2 regions of the Nonomuraea sp. NPDC052265 genome follow, and region 2 is predicted to be linked to the other one. Evidence: riboswitches for the same ligand, from Rfam matches in the RefSeq annotation. Region 2 holds a riboswitch; the other holds the start of a gene.
What was found. Region 2 has a riboswitch for cobalamin ahead of cobN (cobaltochelatase subunit CobN). Riboswitches for the same ligand answer to the same signal wherever they lie in the genome.
Positions count from the first base shown of each region.

Region 1: linked by a shared signal. The riboswitch ahead of ACIHAD_RS39725 (ribonucleoside-diphosphate reductase subunit alpha) and the one ahead of cobN (cobaltochelatase subunit CobN) in region 2 are both predicted to bind cobalamin.

Region 1 covers NZ_JBIUBJ010000021.1:65,586-73,011, forward strand. Annotated here, with positions in the region: gene ACIHAD_RS39705 (NAD(P)-dependent oxidoreductase) at 1-315, shown strand, start outside; gene ACIHAD_RS39710 (acyl-CoA thioester hydrolase/BAAT C-terminal domain-containing protein) at 452-1,297, opposite strand; gene ACIHAD_RS39715 (DUF4287 domain-containing protein) at 1,418-1,714, shown strand; gene ACIHAD_RS39720 (ribonucleotide-diphosphate reductase subunit beta) at 1,812-2,843, opposite strand; gene ACIHAD_RS39725 (ribonucleoside-diphosphate reductase subunit alpha) at 2,825-5,218, opposite strand; cobalamin riboswitch at 5,347-5,552, opposite strand; gene ACIHAD_RS39730 (TetR/AcrR family transcriptional regulator) at 5,710-6,324, opposite strand; gene ACIHAD_RS39735 (FMN-dependent NADH-azoreductase) at 6,437-7,084, shown strand; gene ACIHAD_RS39740 (DMT family transporter) at 7,087-7,407, shown strand; gene ACIHAD_RS39745 (FAD-dependent monooxygenase) at 7,413-7,426, opposite strand, start outside.
Region 2 covers NZ_JBIUBJ010000006.1:97,180-104,605, reverse strand. Annotated here, with positions in the region: gene ACIHAD_RS20020 (VWA domain-containing protein) at 1-79, shown strand, start outside; gene cobO (cob(I)yrinic acid a,c-diamide adenosyltransferase) at 82-684, shown strand; gene ACIHAD_RS20010 (cobyrinate a,c-diamide synthase) at 678-2,045, shown strand; gene cobN (cobaltochelatase subunit CobN) at 2,000-5,611, opposite strand; cobalamin riboswitch at 5,665-5,791, opposite strand; gene cobG (precorrin-3B synthase) at 5,863-7,053, shown strand; gene ACIHAD_RS19995 (precorrin-8X methylmutase) at 7,050-7,426, shown strand, end outside.

The DNA of each region.
Region 1 (7,426 bases), on a different contig from region 2:
GAGATCCCGCCGGGCACGCCGCTGGGCCGCCGCCTGGTCACCCGCTTCGTCATCCAGCGCCTCTACCGGCACGGCTACGCCGACATGGAACGCATGGAGGCCGCGGTCACCGCCGCCCACGACCTCGACTGGACGATCGTGCGCCCGCCGATGCTCACCGACGGCCCCCTGACCGGCGTCTACCGCACCGCCGAGAACGCCCCGCTGGCCAAGGCGAGCTCGATCTCCCGCGCCGACCTGGCCCACTACCTGCTCAGCCACATCACCGACGAGCACAACCGCCACGCCGTCGTGGAGATCGCCGGCGGCTCCTGACCCGCCTTGCGCGGGCGCTCCCTAGGCGATGCGCGCGAGGGAGCCCCGACCTGTCACAACGTAGATCGGTCTCACCTCCTCGGGTCGATGCGCTGGAAACCTACCACACCATCAGATTTCAGCTGCGCGCCGACGGTCAACCGTGCAGCAGATCGAGGATGTGCGGCCAGGCGTCGGCGCCGAGCCCGGCGTCGGCCGCCGGGTCGCCCCCGTAGAGGAAGTCCGGCGACTCGGGAGCGGGCCCCTCCCCCGGCAGGCGCGGACGGTGACCGGCCTCGGCCCGGCTGACCAGCCGCACCGTACGGCCGGCGGCACGACGCCGCTCGGCCAGCCGCCCGGCGAACGGCAGGGACGGCCACATGGCGTCGTCCCCGCCCGCCACCAGCAGCACGTCGGCCGCCGCCGCCTCGATGGGGATCGCGGCGGCCGGGAGCAGCCCGGCGAACGTCCGCTCGCTGAGCTCGTACAGGGCGCGGAGGGCCAGCGGGCCGTGCTCGGGCTCGTCCTCGGCCCAGTCGTCGTCGTACGGGACGAATGGCAGCGGCTCCCCCTGCCACGTCCAGGACGACCGGTATGGACGCTTCTCCCCGTCGGGACCGGGCCCGACGTTCCCCCACACGACCGAGGTCGGCGACAGCGCCACCACCCCGCCGACCCGCCGGTCCCGGACGGCGGTCAGCAGCGCGGCCTCGGCCCCCTTCGACATGCCCAGCACGCAGATGCGCCGGACCCCGGTGGACTCCAGCAGGTCGACGGCCGACACGAACGTCTCCAGCGGGATCTCGCAGATGCCGGGCGACTGCCCCGGACCGCCGAACCACCGGATCGACAACGCGGTCACCCCCTCCGCGGCGAGGAGGCGAGCCCTCTCCCGTTCGATCCGCCCGCTCGACCCCGCCAGCACCAGGACGCCCGTACGGCCGGCCCGGCCCGGAGTGACCAGGACCCCTTCCCATGGGGAGCTCAGTTCGCGCTCATCCATCTGCACCCCTCGGCACTCGGCGGCATCGCATCTTACTGAGAAGCAGCCCAGGCGCCCGAACGGCGAACCGCCATCAAATGGGACACTAGGACCGCAACATTCCGACGAGGGGAGAACGCCATGTCGTTCCAGGCGTACCTGGACAACATCGAGGACAAGACCGGACTGACGCCTCGCCAGTTCATCGCCCTGGCCCAGGAACGCGGCTTCGACGCCCCTTCCACCAAGGCCGGGACGATCACCGACTGGCTCAAGCAGGACTACGACCTCGGACGCGGCCACGCCATGGCCCTCGTCCACGTGATCAAGAAGGGCCCGAAGATCGACGCCAAGCACGTCGGCACCTCCGGCGTCCACCGCGACGAGTCCGACACCCTCTGGCTGGACGGCAAGGCCACCCGCCCCGAGACCGCCTGACCCCGGGCGGGCTCCCGCGTGTCCGTCACCGCAGGATCCGGCGAAGAGGCCCCGGCGGGGTTGAACCCCGCCGGGCCCGTCCACGGATCCGCAGGTGTCAGAAGTCGGCGTCGAAGCTGACCGAGCCGGTCACCCCCATCTGGTACGCCGACACCCGCCGCTCGAAGAAGTTCGACAACTCCTGCACGTCCTGCAGTTCCATGAACGCGAACGGGTTCTTGGCCCCGTACAGCGGCTCGATGCCGAGCTGGGCCAGCCGCCGGTCGGCCACGTGCTCCAGGTACGACCGCATGTCACCGGCCGACATGCCCGGCACACCCTGCCCGAGCAGGTCCTCGGCGAACTGGGCCTCGCAGTCCACCGCCTCGGCCAGCATCTCCCTGACCTCGCGGGCCATCTCCTCGTCGAAGAGGTCCGGCTCCTCCTGCCGTACGACGTCGACCACGTCGAAGGCGAAGGCCATGTGCATGGACTCGTCGCGGAACACCCAGTTGGTGCCCGAGGCCAGCCCGTTCAGCAGGCCGCGCGAGCGCAGGAAGTAGACGTAGGCGAAGGCGCCGTAGAAGAACAGGCCCTCGATGCAGGCGGCGAAGCAGATCAGGTTGAGCAGGAACGCCCGCCGGTCGTCGCGGGTCTCCAGCCGCTGGAGGCCGTCGATGGAGTCGATCCAGCGGAAGCAGAACTCGGCCTTGCGCCGGATGGAGGGGATGTTCTCCACCGCCGCGAACGCCGCGAACCGCTCCTCCTCGTCCGGCACGTACGTGTCCAGCAGGTTCAGGTAGAACTGGACGTGCACGGCCTCCTCGAAGAGCTGCCTGCTCAGGTAGAGGCGCGCCTCGGGCGCGTTGACGTGCTGGTAGAGGTTGAGCACCAGGTTGTTGGCCACGATCGTGTCGCCGGTGGCGAAGAAGGCGACCAGGCGGCTGACCAGGTGGCGCTCGGCCGCCGACAGCTTGGACAGGTCCGCCAGGTCGGAGTGCAGGTCCACCTCCTCGACGGTCCAGGTGTTCTTGATCGCGTCGCGGTAGCGGTCGAAGAAGAGGGGGTAGCGCATGGGCCGCAGGGTCAGGCTCATGCCCGGGTCGAGCAACATCACGTTCTCCTCGGGGGTCACTGGCAGGCTTCGCACGACTCGGGATTCTCCAGGGAGCAGACCAGGGCCTCCTCGGACCTGTTCACGAGGGGCACGGTGGCCTGCTGGATCCGGGTGGCCGGGCGCGAGCGCAGGTAGTAGGTGGTCTTCAGGCCGGACTTCCAGGCGTACAGGTACATCGATGAGAGCTTGTCGATCGTCGGGGCGCTCATGAACAGGTTGAGCGACTGGCTCTGGTCGATGTACGGCGAGCGCGCGGCGGCCATGTCGATCAGCGCGCGCTGGGGCAGCTCCCAGGCGGTGCGGAACAGCCGGCGCACGTCCTCCGGCAGCTCGGCGATGCCCTGCACCGACCCCTCGGCCTGCTTGATGGCGGCCCTGACGCGCTCGTCCCACAACCCGCGCGACTTGAGCTCGGCCACCAGCGCGTTGTTGATCTGCAGGAACTCGCCGCTCAGCGTCTCGCGCTTGAACAGGTTGGACACCTGCGGCTCGACGCACTCGTAGCAGCCGACGATCGAGGCGATGGTGGCGGTCGGCGCGATCGCGATCAGCAGCGAGTTGCGCAGGCCGTGGGCGGCGATGCGCTCGCGCACCGCGTCCCAGCGCTCGGCCTGGGTGCCGCTCTCCCCCCACAGGTCATGCTGGAGCCTGCCCCGCGCCGCCCACGTCTGGTCGTAGGCGGGGTGGGCGCCGAAGCGCTCGGCGAGACCGGCGGAGGTCTCCAGCGCCGACAGGTAGATCTCCTCGGCGACGCGGGTGGACAGCTCCTTGGCCTCGGCCGAGTCGAACGGCAGCCGCAGGGCGAAGAAGACGTCCTGGAGGCCCATCACGCCCAGACCGACCGGGCGCCAGCGCGGGTTGCTGGCCGCGGCCTGCTCGCTCGGGTAGTAGTTGATGTCGATCACGCGGTCGAGGAAGGTGACCGCGGTGCGGACGGTGGCGCGCAGCCGCTCCCAGTCGAGGCCGCCGTCGGTGAGGTGGGCGGCGAGGTTGACCGAGCCCAGGTTGCAGACCGCGGTCTCGGCGTCGCTGGACACCTCGATGATCTCGGTGCACAGGTTGGACAGGTGCACGACGTTGCCGGGCTCGGCGGCCTGGTTGCACAGGCGGTTGGCGGCGTCCTTGAAGGTCATCCAGCCGTTGCCGGTCTGGGCGAGGGTGCGCATCATCTTGGCGTACAGGTCGCGGGCCCTGATCTGCCGGACGTACCGACCGGCCCGCTCGGCGGCGCGGTAGGCGTCCTCGAACGCCTCCCCCCACAGGTCGGGCAGCTCGGGGACCTCGTCGGGGTCGAACAGCGACCACGGCTCGTCGGCCTCGACGCGGCGCATGAACTCGTCGGGGATCCAGTTGGCCAGGTTGAGGTTGTGGGTGCGGCGGGCGTCCTCGCCGGTGTTGTCGCGCAGCTCCAGGAATTCCTCGACGTCCGGGTGCCACGGCTCCAGGTAGACGCAGGCCGCGCCCTTGCGGCGGCCGCCCTGGTTGACGGCGGCCACGGACGCGTCGAGCGTGCGCAGCCACGGGACGATGCCGTTGGAGTGCCCGTTCGTGCCGCGGATCAGCGCGCCGCGCGAGCGCACCCGCGACCAGGAGATGCCGATCCCGCCGGCGAACTTCGACAGCTGCGCCACCTGGGCGTAGCGGTCGTAGATGGAGCCGATCTCGTCCCGGGGCGAGTCGACCAGATAGCAGGAGGACATCTGGGTGTGCCGGGTGCCGGAGTTGAACAGCGTCGGCGAGCTGGGCAGATAGGCCAGCGACGACATGAGCCGGTAGAAGCCCACGGCCTCGGCGGGCGTCTCGGCCAGCCCGCACGCCACGCGCAGCAGCCAGTACTGCGGCGTCTCCACCACCAGCCGGGTGGACGGATGGCGCAGCAGGTAGCGGTCGTAGACCGTGCGCAGCCCGAAGTACTCGAACCGCAGGTCGGCGGTGACGTCGATGGCGTCGTCGAGCTTGCGGGCGTTGGCGTTGACGAACTCGGCGGTCTCGTCGCCGACGAGCCCCTCGGCGTGGCCCAGCCGGATCGCCTGGCTGAAGGAGGCCACGCCCTGCCCGCGGACCTCCTTGTCGATGTAGCCCGACAGCAGCCGCGCGGCCAGGCGCGAGTACTGCGGCTCCTCGCCGATCATCTCGGCGGCGGTCTGGATGGACAGCCGGTCCAGCTCGGCGGTGGTCGCCCCGTCGTAGAGCCCGCTGATCGTCTTGGTGGCCACCCGCATCGGGTCGACGTCCGTCAGATCGGTCGCCCAGTGCTCCACCGCACGTACGATCTTGTTGACGTCGACCGGCTCGGCCGTGCCGTTGCGCTTGCGCACCCGCATCTGGACGCGCCGCGGCTCGGGTCGCTCGCCGTCCGCCCGTGCCGTCTCGGCCAGGTCCGTCATCGGGTCCCCTGTGACCGTCACTTCGCTCTCCCCTCGTGAACTCGGTCAGATGCCGAGAACACGCGCAGGAGGCGGACGGCAGGGAGCCACAGCCCTCTCGCCGGTACCGTCCGCCGTCCCACGCGGCCTCGGAGCAGCCGCGCACGCATGATCGTGCACGGCGCGCCGGCAGGTCTTCGGACTCGTGGGCATGCTGTCGCTGCCTACTGGCCGTCGCTTCCCGGGCCCATGGCCCAGTGCGTCTGACGGCGGTCGTTCCCACTCACCGCTGCGGGGCAGTCCCGGATTTCCACCAGGTTCCCTCTTGCCTCGGTCACCCTGGCTGGGCGCCCGAACCGGCTGCGGGAGACACCATATATAGGGTGGATCAAAAAGTCACACCCAACATGTCGTGTTGCGAAGAAGCCGCGACCCGATCCGGCCGCCCGGCGGCCCGGCGACGTCTCCCCCACCGGACGCGTCTTCACCAACCGGCACGGCCGGGCCTGGACGACCGGCGCCGTCCGGTCCGGCTACGCGTCTCGGTCGACGATCCCGCGGGCCAGGCGGGCCAGGGCGGCGGTGATCTGCTCCGGGGTGAGCCCCCGCCTGCGCTGCTCGGCATAGACGTCGGGCCCCAGCGGGGCGAGGAGGATGTCGGCCAGCGCGTCGGGCTCCGGGATGCCCGCCTCGGTCAGCAGCACCCGTACGTGCGCCCGCCAGAACCCGTAGGCGCCGGTGGCGTACCGCATCGCGCCCTGCTCGGCGCCCAGGACCAGTGAGATGTGCTCGTCCAGCAGCTCGACCATCGCGGCGTAGAAGGCGGCGAGCCGGTCGGCGGGAGGCGCGCCGGGGCCGAGCGGCGGGTCGCCGCGCAAGAGGCGTTCCTGCAGCACGCGCTCGTGCTCGTCCAGCAGGGCCTGCGCGATCGAGACGGTGTCGGGGTAACGGCGGTAGAGCGTGCCACGCCCCACGCCCGCGGCCTTGGCGATGTCGTCCATCGTCACGCCGCGCGGGTCGCGGGTGGCGAACAGCTCGGCCGCCGCGGCGAGCACCTTGGCACGGTTACGCGCGGCGTCGGCGCGCTCGCGCGGGCGGCCCGCCTCCTCCACGGGACGTCCGGTCAGCAACTCGGTACGGGACTCCATGGCGGCGACTCTAACCCACCCGGCGACAAGTGGACAACGCGTCCGCTTAGTTGCTACGGTCGAGCCGACCCAGAACCGGACGCAATGTCCACTTATTTCGAGGAGCCCCCTCATGACCGTTCTGCTCCACCTGGACGCCAGCGCCCGACGTCGTTCGATCAGCCGCGAGATCGGCGACACCTTCGCCGGGGCGTGGCGGTCCGCCCACCCCGAGGGCACCTACGTCCACCGCGACCTGGCGGCCGAGCCCGTGCCGCACATCGGGGAGGCGTGGACCGAGCTGTGCGACCACGTCATGGCCAACCGGATCACCGACATCGGCCGCTACCACGAGGCCGCCCGCACCCCGGAGCAGGCCGCCGCCTGGGCGATCGTCGAGCCGCTGCTGACCGAGCTGGTGGCCGCGGACGTGGTGCTGATCGCCACCCCGATGTACAACTACTCGATCCCGTCGGCGCTGAAGGCGTGGCTCGACCAGGTGACCTTCCCCCGGATGTCCCTCGCCGGGCGGCGGTTCGTGGTCGCCACCGCGCGCGGCGGGGCCTACTCGCCCGGCGCCCCCAAGGCCAGGTTCGACTACCAGGAGCGCTACCTGCGGGACTTCTTCGCCGGCCACTTCGCCGTCGAGGACACCACCGTCGTCACCGCCGAGCTGGCCAACTCGCGCGTCGACCCCGACCTGGCCCACCTGCGCCCCCGGCACGACGAGCTGTACGCCGCCGCGCTGCGCGGGGCCCGCGACCTGGGAAAGGAGTTCTGACGATGAACTGGCTGGTCCTCGGGCTGGCCGGGCTGGTCGAGATCGCCTGGGCGCAGAGCATCAAGCCCACCCAGGGGTTCACCAGGCCGCTGCCCACCCTGATCTGCTTCGTCCTCATGGTGGCCGCGGTCTGGCTGCTGTCGTACTCGATGAAGACCCTCCCGGTCGGCACCGCGTACGCGGTCTTCACCGGCATCGGGGCGGTCGGCGCGATCGCCCTGGGCGTCGTCGTCCACAAGGACCCGGTGTCGGCCGGCCGGATGGCCGCGCTGGCGCTGATCGTCGGCGGCATCGTCCTGGCCCGGGTCACCAGCCCGGAGTGACCCCGTCAGGCGGGGGTCG
Region 2 (7,426 bases):
GCTGCGTGCCCGTCTGGTCTCTCTCGACTCCATGGCCGACCTCGGGGCGGTCGTCCGTGACCACAGGAAGGCGGTCTGATCATGCCGCAGGGAAAACCGGCCGTCGTGCCCGACGACGGCCTCACCACGCGCCAGCGGCGCACCCGTCCGCTGCTGATGGTGCACACCGGCCCTGGCAAGGGCAAGTCCACGGCCGCGTTCGGGATGGCGCTGCGGGCCTGGAACCAGGGCTGGCCGGTCGGGGTGTTCCAGTTCGTCAAGTCGGCCAAGTGGCGCATCGGCGAGGAGCGGGCGCTCCAGGTGCTCGGCGAGAGCGACGAGGGCGGCGCGGTGACCTGGCACAAGATGGGCGAGGGCTGGTCGTGGATCCAGCGTCCCGGCGCCGAGGAGGACCACGCGGCCGACGCCCGCGAGGGCTGGGAGCAGATCAAGCGCGACCTGGCGGCACAGACGTACCGGTTCTACGTCCTGGACGAGTTCACCTACCCCTTGAAGTGGGGCTGGCTGGACCTGGACGACGTGCTGGCGGCACTGACGTCCCGGCCGGGCAACCAGCACGTCGTGATCACCGGCCGGGACGCGCCTGAGCGGCTGATCGAGGCCGCCGACCTGGTGACCGAGATGGGCAAGGTGCGCCATCCCATGGACGCCGGACAGAAGGGACAGAAGGGCATCGAGTGGTAGTCCCCCGGCTCGTCGTCGCGGCTCCGTCGTCGGGCAGCGGCAAGACGACGGTGGCCACAGGGCTCATGGCGGCGCTGCGGGCGCGCGGGCTGCGGGTGTCGCCCCACAAGGTGGGGCCCGACTACATCGACCCGGGCTACCACGCGCTGGCGAGCGGGCGTCCCGGCCGCAACCTGGATCCGTGGCTCGTCGGCGAGGAGCTGATCGCGCCGCTGTTCCTGCACGGCGCGGCCGGGTGCGACGTGGCGGTGGTCGAGGGCGTGATGGGCCTGTTCGACGGCAGGGGGGACACCGGCTTCGCCTCGACCGCGCACGTCGCGACGCTGCTGGACGCGCCGGTGGTGCTGGTCGTGGACGCGGCCAGGCAGAGCAGGTCGGTCGCGGCGGTGGTGCACGGGTTCGCCACCTTCGACCCGGACGTACGGGTGGGCGGCGTGGTGCTCAACCGGGTGGGCTCCGACCGGCACGAGGAGCTGTGCCGGTCCGCGCTGGCGGCGGCGGGCGTCCCTGTGCTGGGGGCGATCCGCCGCGACGACGCCGTGGCCACGCCCTCCCGGCATCTGGGGCTGGTGCCGGCCGCCGAGCGCCGGGCCGAGGCGGTCGCCGCCGTGGACCGGCTGGCCGCCCTGGTGGCGCGCTCGTGCGACCTGGACGCCTTGCTGCGGCTGGCGCGCTCCGCTCCCCCGCTGGCCGGCCCCGCCTGGGCGCCGCCGGCGCCCGGCGCGACGAGCGGCCGGCCGGCGGTGACGGTGGCCGGTGGGGCGGGCGACCGGCCGGTGGTGGCCGTGGCCGGTGGGGCGGCGTTCACCTTCGGCTACGCCGAGCAGGTCGAGCTGCTGCGGGCGGCGGGGGCGGAGGTGGCCGTCTTCGATCCGCTGCGCGACGCGCGGCTGCCGGACGGGACCGGCGCGATCGTGATCGGCGGCGGCTTCCCTGAGGTGTACGCCGCCGAACTGGCCGCCAACGAGCCCCTGCGGCAGCAGGTCGCCGCCTTCCCCGGCCCGATCGCCGCCGAGTGCGCGGGGCTGCTGTACCTGTGCGACGAACTGGACGGGCAGCGCATGTGCGGGCGCGTCCCCGGGCGGGCGTGGATGACGTCCCGGCTGACGCTCGGCTACCGGGACGCCGTCGCGCTGCGGCGCTCGCCGCTCACCAGGACGGGCGAGCGGCTGCGCGGGCACGAGTTCCACCGCACCGCCGTCCGGTACGCGGGCGAGCCCCTGTTCCGCTGGGACGGCGGCCACGACGGCCACGGCGACCCCGGCGTGACCGCGTCCTACCTGCACCTGCACTGGGCGGGTGCGCCGCATCTGGCTCAGCGGCTGGTGTCGTCCTCCAGGTCTCCCTCGGTCTTGAGGTAGACCTCCCGCAGGCCGTTCAGGACCTCCGGGTCGGGGTGCTGCCACATGCCGCGCTCGGCGGCCTCAAGGAGGCGTTCGGCGATGCCGTGCAGCGCCCAGGGGTTCGAGCGGGCCATGAACTCCTGGTTCTCGGGGTCGAGCACGTAGGTCTCGGTCAGTTTGTCGTACATCCAGTCGGCGACCACGCCGGTCGTGGCGTCGTAGCCGAACAGGTAGTCGACGGTGGCGGCCAGCTCGAAGGCGCCCTTGTAGCCGTGGCGGCGCATGGCGGCCAGCCAGCGCGGGTTGACCACCCTGGCCCGGAAGATCCGCGAGGTCTCCTCCGACAGGGTGCGGGTGCGGACGGCGTCCGGGCGGGTGCTGTCGCCGACGTAGGCGGCCGGAGCCTTGCCGGTGAGCGCCCGCACGGTGGCGATCATGCCTCCGTGGTACTGGAAGTAGTCGTCGGAGTCGGCGATGTCGTGCTCGCGGGTGTCGACGTTCTTGGCGGCGACGGCGATGCGGCGGTAGGCGTCCTCCATCTGGGGGCGGGCGGCGACGCCGTCGAGGTCGCGGCCGTAGGCGTAGCCGCCCCACACGGCGTACACCTCGGCGAGGTCGGCGTCGTCGCGCCAGTTGCGGCTGTCGATGAGCGGCAGCAGTCCGGCCCCGTACGCGCCGGGCGCGGAGCCGAAGACGCGCATCGTGGCCAGGCGCTCGTCGCCGCCCGTCGCGGCCACGTGGGCGCGGACGTGGTTGTCCTCGGCCGGCTCCGCCAGCGAGGCGACCAGCCGTACGGCGTCGTCGAGCATGCTCACCACGTGCGGGAAGGCGTCGCGGAAGAAGCCGCTGATGCGGACCGTCACGTCGATGCGCGGGCGGCCCAGCTCGGCGAGCGGGATCGGCTCCAGGCCGGTGACGCGACGCGACGCCTCGTCCCATTCGGGGCGGACGCCGAGCAGGGCCAGCACCTCGGCGACGTCGTCGCCCGCCGTGCGCATGGCGCTGGTCCCCCACACCGACAGCCCCACCGAGCGCGGCCACTGGCCGGTGTCGGCGCGGTAGCGCTCCAGCAGCGACTCCGCCATGGCCTGGCCGGTCTCCCAGGCCAGACGGCTGGGCACCGCCCGGGGATCCACGGAGTAGAAGTTGCGGCCCGTGGGCAGCACGTTGACCAGGCCGCGCAGCGGCGAACCGCTGGGTCCGGCGGGGACGTAGCCGCCGTCCAGGGCGTGCAGGACGTGGTCGAGCTCGTCGGTGGTGCGGGCCAGGCGCGGCACCATCTCGGTGGCGGCGAAGGCCAGCACACGCGCCACGAGCTCCACCCGCTCCTCGGGCGCGCGGCCCAAGACCGCGTGGGTGACGGCGGGGGCGGCCTCCGGGGCCCAGGCGCGTTCCTCCATGGCCTCGACCAGGGCGCGGGCGGTCGACTCCGCGCGGTCCACGTCGCCCAGCGCCGCCGTCCCGTCCTCGGCCAGGCCGAGCGCCTCGCGCAGGCCGGGCAGCGTCTCCCGGCCGGCCCACATCTGCCGGGCGCGCAACATGGCCAGCACCAGGTCCACCCGCACCCGGCCGGTGGGCGCCTGGCCGAGCACGTGCAGGCCGTCGCGGATCTGCGCGTCCTTCACCTCGCACAGCCAGCCGTCCACGTGCAGGATGAGGTCGTCGAACTCGCTGTCGTGCGGCCGGTCGGCCAGCCCGAGGTCGTGGTCGAGCCGGGCGGCCTGGATCAGCGTCCAGATCTGCGCCCGGATCGCGGGCAGCTTGGCGGGGTCCATGGCCGCGATCGTGGCGTGCTCGTCCAGCAGTTGTTCCAGCCGGGCGATGTCGCCGTAGGTGTCGGCGCGGGCCATGGGCGGCACCAGGTGGTCCACCAGCACGGCGTGCGCGCGCCGCTTGGCCTGCGTGCCCTCCCCCGGGTCGTTGACGAGGAAGGGGTAGATCAGCGGCAGGTCGCCGATGGCGGCGTCGGTGCCGCACGTGGCCGACATCCCCGCCGACTTGCCGGGCAGCCACTCCAGATTGCCGTGCTTGCCGACGTGCACCATCGCGTGCGCGCCGAACTCGGCCGACAGCCAGCGGTAGGCGGCCAGGTAGTGGTGGCTGGGCGGCAGGTCGGGGTCGTGGTAGATGGCGATCGGGTTCTCCCCGAAGCCGCGCGGCGGCTGCACCATCACCACCAGGTTCCCGGCCCGCAGCGCGGCCAGCACGATGTCGGTCCCGCTGTCGCCCTCGTGCACGAACAACTCTCCGGGCGGCGGTCCCCAGTGGCGTTCCATCTCCTCGCGCAGGGCCGCGGGCAGGGTGCGGTACCACTGCTCGTAGGAGGCGGCGGAGATGCGGACCGGGTTGCCCGCCAGGTGCTCCTCGGTCAGCCAGTCCGGGTCCTGGCCGCCGGCGGCGATCAGCGCGTGGACGAGCGCGTCGCCGTCCTGGTCGGCCACGCCGGGGAAGCCGTCGCCCAGGTCGTAACCCGCCTCGGCGAGCCGGGCCAGCAGCCGGACGGTGCTCGCGGGGGTGTCCAGCCCGACCGCGTTGCCGACGCGGGAGTGCTTGGTCGGGTACGCCGACAACATCACCACCAGCCGCCGTTCGGCGGGAGGCGTGTGCCGCAGCAGGCCGTGGCGCACCGCGATGCCCGCCACCCGGGCGGCCCGCTCGGGGTCGGCGACGTAGACGGTCAGCCCGTCGGGGTCGATCTCCTTGAACGAGAACGGCACCGTGATGATCCGCCCGTCGAACTCCGGGATCGCCACCTGGGAGGCGGCGTCCAGCGGCGACAGCCCGTCGTCGTTCTCCTCCCATGCCTGCCGGGTGGTGGTCAGGCAGAGTCCTTGCAGGATCGGCACGTCGAGCCCGGCCAGCGCGCCGACGTCCCATGCCTCGTCCTCGCCGCCCGCTCCCGCGGTGGCCGGACGGGAGCCACCCGCCGCCAGCACCGTGACGACCAGCGCGTCCGCCGCGCGCAGCGTGTCGAGCAGCTCCGGCTCGGCCGCGCGCAGGGACGAGCAGAAGACCGGCAGCGCCTGCCCGCCCGCGTCCTCGACGGCGTCGCACAACACCTCGACGAACGCGGTGTTGCCCGCCATGTGGTGCGCCCGGTAGTAGAGCACCCCCACCACGGGACCACCGGTGGCCCTGGCCGGGCGGTCCAGCCTCCCCCAGGTCGGGGCCGGGGCGGGCGGCTCGAACCCGTGCCCGGTCAGCAGGACCGTGTCGGACAGGAACGCGTGCAGCTGGGCCAGGTTGGCCGGGCCGCCATGGGCCAGGTAGGCGTGCGCCTCGGCGCACACCCCGCCGCTGACCGTGGACAGCTCCATCAGCTCGGCGTCGGGAGCCTGCTCCCCGCCCAGCACCACGACCGGGCGCGGCCCGGCCAGCAGCGCGTCGAGCCCTTCCGCCCAGGCCCGCCGCCCCCCCAGCAGGCGGACCACGACGAGGTCGGTCCCCTCCGTCAGGCCGGGGACGTCCTCGGCGGTCAGCCGGGCGGGATTGCCCGGACGGTAGCCCGCGCCGCAGGCGCGAGCGCTCAGCAGGTCGGTGTCGGAGGTGGAGAGCAGCAGAACGGTGGGGCTGTCGCCAGGCACGGCGCATTCCTCCCTCGGGGTCCTCGCCCCGGTCGCGGGTGACGCGACGGCAGGAGTCTCCTGGCTCCCGGATCGACGCTCACCCCGGCCTTCCCACCCGTCTCCGGGCAGTGGCCTCGTGGTGGGGTTCGCTCCCCGGTCACAGTGGCGGGACCGCGCCGGACTCGCACCGGCTTCCTCCCATTGCCTTCGCCTACGCCGAAGCTTACGGCAGGAGCGACCCGTCCCAGAAGTGGCGTTACGATCCCTTCGTGCCCGTAGGTGAATCTTCCGGACGTACGCGTCCCGATGCCTGTCCGGGGGCGCTCCAGGTGCACGAGGCCGCCGACGGCCCGCTCGCCCGTGTGCGCCTGCCCGGCGGCGCGGTGTCGGCCGCGCAGCTCGGCGTGCTCGCCAGGTGCGCGGCCGAGCTGGGCGCGGGCGTGATCGAGCTGACGTCGCGGGCGAACGTCCAGGTGCGGGGGCTGCGCTCGCCGGAGGTCTTCGCCGGGCGGATCGCGGCGGCCGGGCTGCTGCCGTCGCCCGCGCACGAGCGGGTGCGCAACATCCTGGCCTCGCCGCTGAGCGGGCGCGGGCCGGACGGGCTGCTGGACGTGCTGGCGATGGCGGAGGCCCTGGACCGGGCGCTGTGCGCGCGGCCCCGGCTGGCCGCTCTGCCGGGACGCTTCCTGTTCGCCCTGGACGACGGCACGCGGGACGTCGCCGGGCTCGGCGCGGACGTCACCTACGTGGCGACCGGACGGCTGCTGCTCGCCGGCACCGACACCGGGCTGACCGTCGCCCCGGACGCGGCGGTCCCGCTCATGATCGACGCCGCCGAGGCGTTCCTGGACGAGCTGTCCGCCGACGCCCCCCGCGCCTGGCGCATCCGCGAACTGCCGGACGGCCCCGCCAGAATCACCACCCGCCTGCGCGACGCCCCGTCCGGGATCGCCGCCCGCCTGCGCAACAGCGGACCAGGCCGGATGGACGCCACGCCCGCCTCGGGCTCCGCGCGCCGCCCGTCCGCGGGCAGGATCGCGCAGCGGGACGGCCGCGTGGCGATCGAGGCGCTGGTGCCGCTCGGCCGCCTGACGTCCGCCCAGGCCGGGGCCCTGGCGGACACCGGGCGGCCGGTGCGCCTGACACCCTGGCGGACCGTCGTCCTGCCGGACCTCTCCCCCGGCGAGGCGGACCGGGCCGAGCAGGCGCTCGCCGCGATCGGGCTCGCCACCGACCCGGACTCCCCCTGGGCCGGGGTCACCGCCTGCACCGGCCGTCCCGGCTGCGCGAAGGCGCTCGCCGACGTGCGGGCGGACGCCCGGCGCTGGGTGCGAGACCGCGCCCACGCCCCCGCCACGCCCGTCCACTGGGCCGGTTGCGAGCGGCGTTGCGGCCTGCCACGCGGCCCGGTCCTCCAGATGATCGCGACCACCAACGGATACGAGGAACGCCGGGAATGAGCGACTACATCCGCGACGGGGCCGAGATCTACCGGCGCTCGTTCGCGACCATCCGCGCCGAGACCGACCTCACGGGCCTGCCGCCCGAGGTCGCCCAGGTGGCGGTGCGCATGATCCACGCGTGCGGCATGACCGACCTCGTCACCGACCTGGCCTGGTCCCCGCGGGTGGTCGCGCGGGGCAGGGAGGCGCTGCGCGGCGGCGCGCCCGTGCTGTGCGACGCCATGATGGTCGCCTCGGGCGTGACCAGGCGCAGGCTGCCCGCCGGGAACGAGGTCCTGTGCACGCTGGGCGACCCGCGCGTGCCCGAGCTGGCCGAACGCCTCGGCACCACCCGCAGCGCCGCCGCCCTGGAGCTGTGGCGCGACCATCT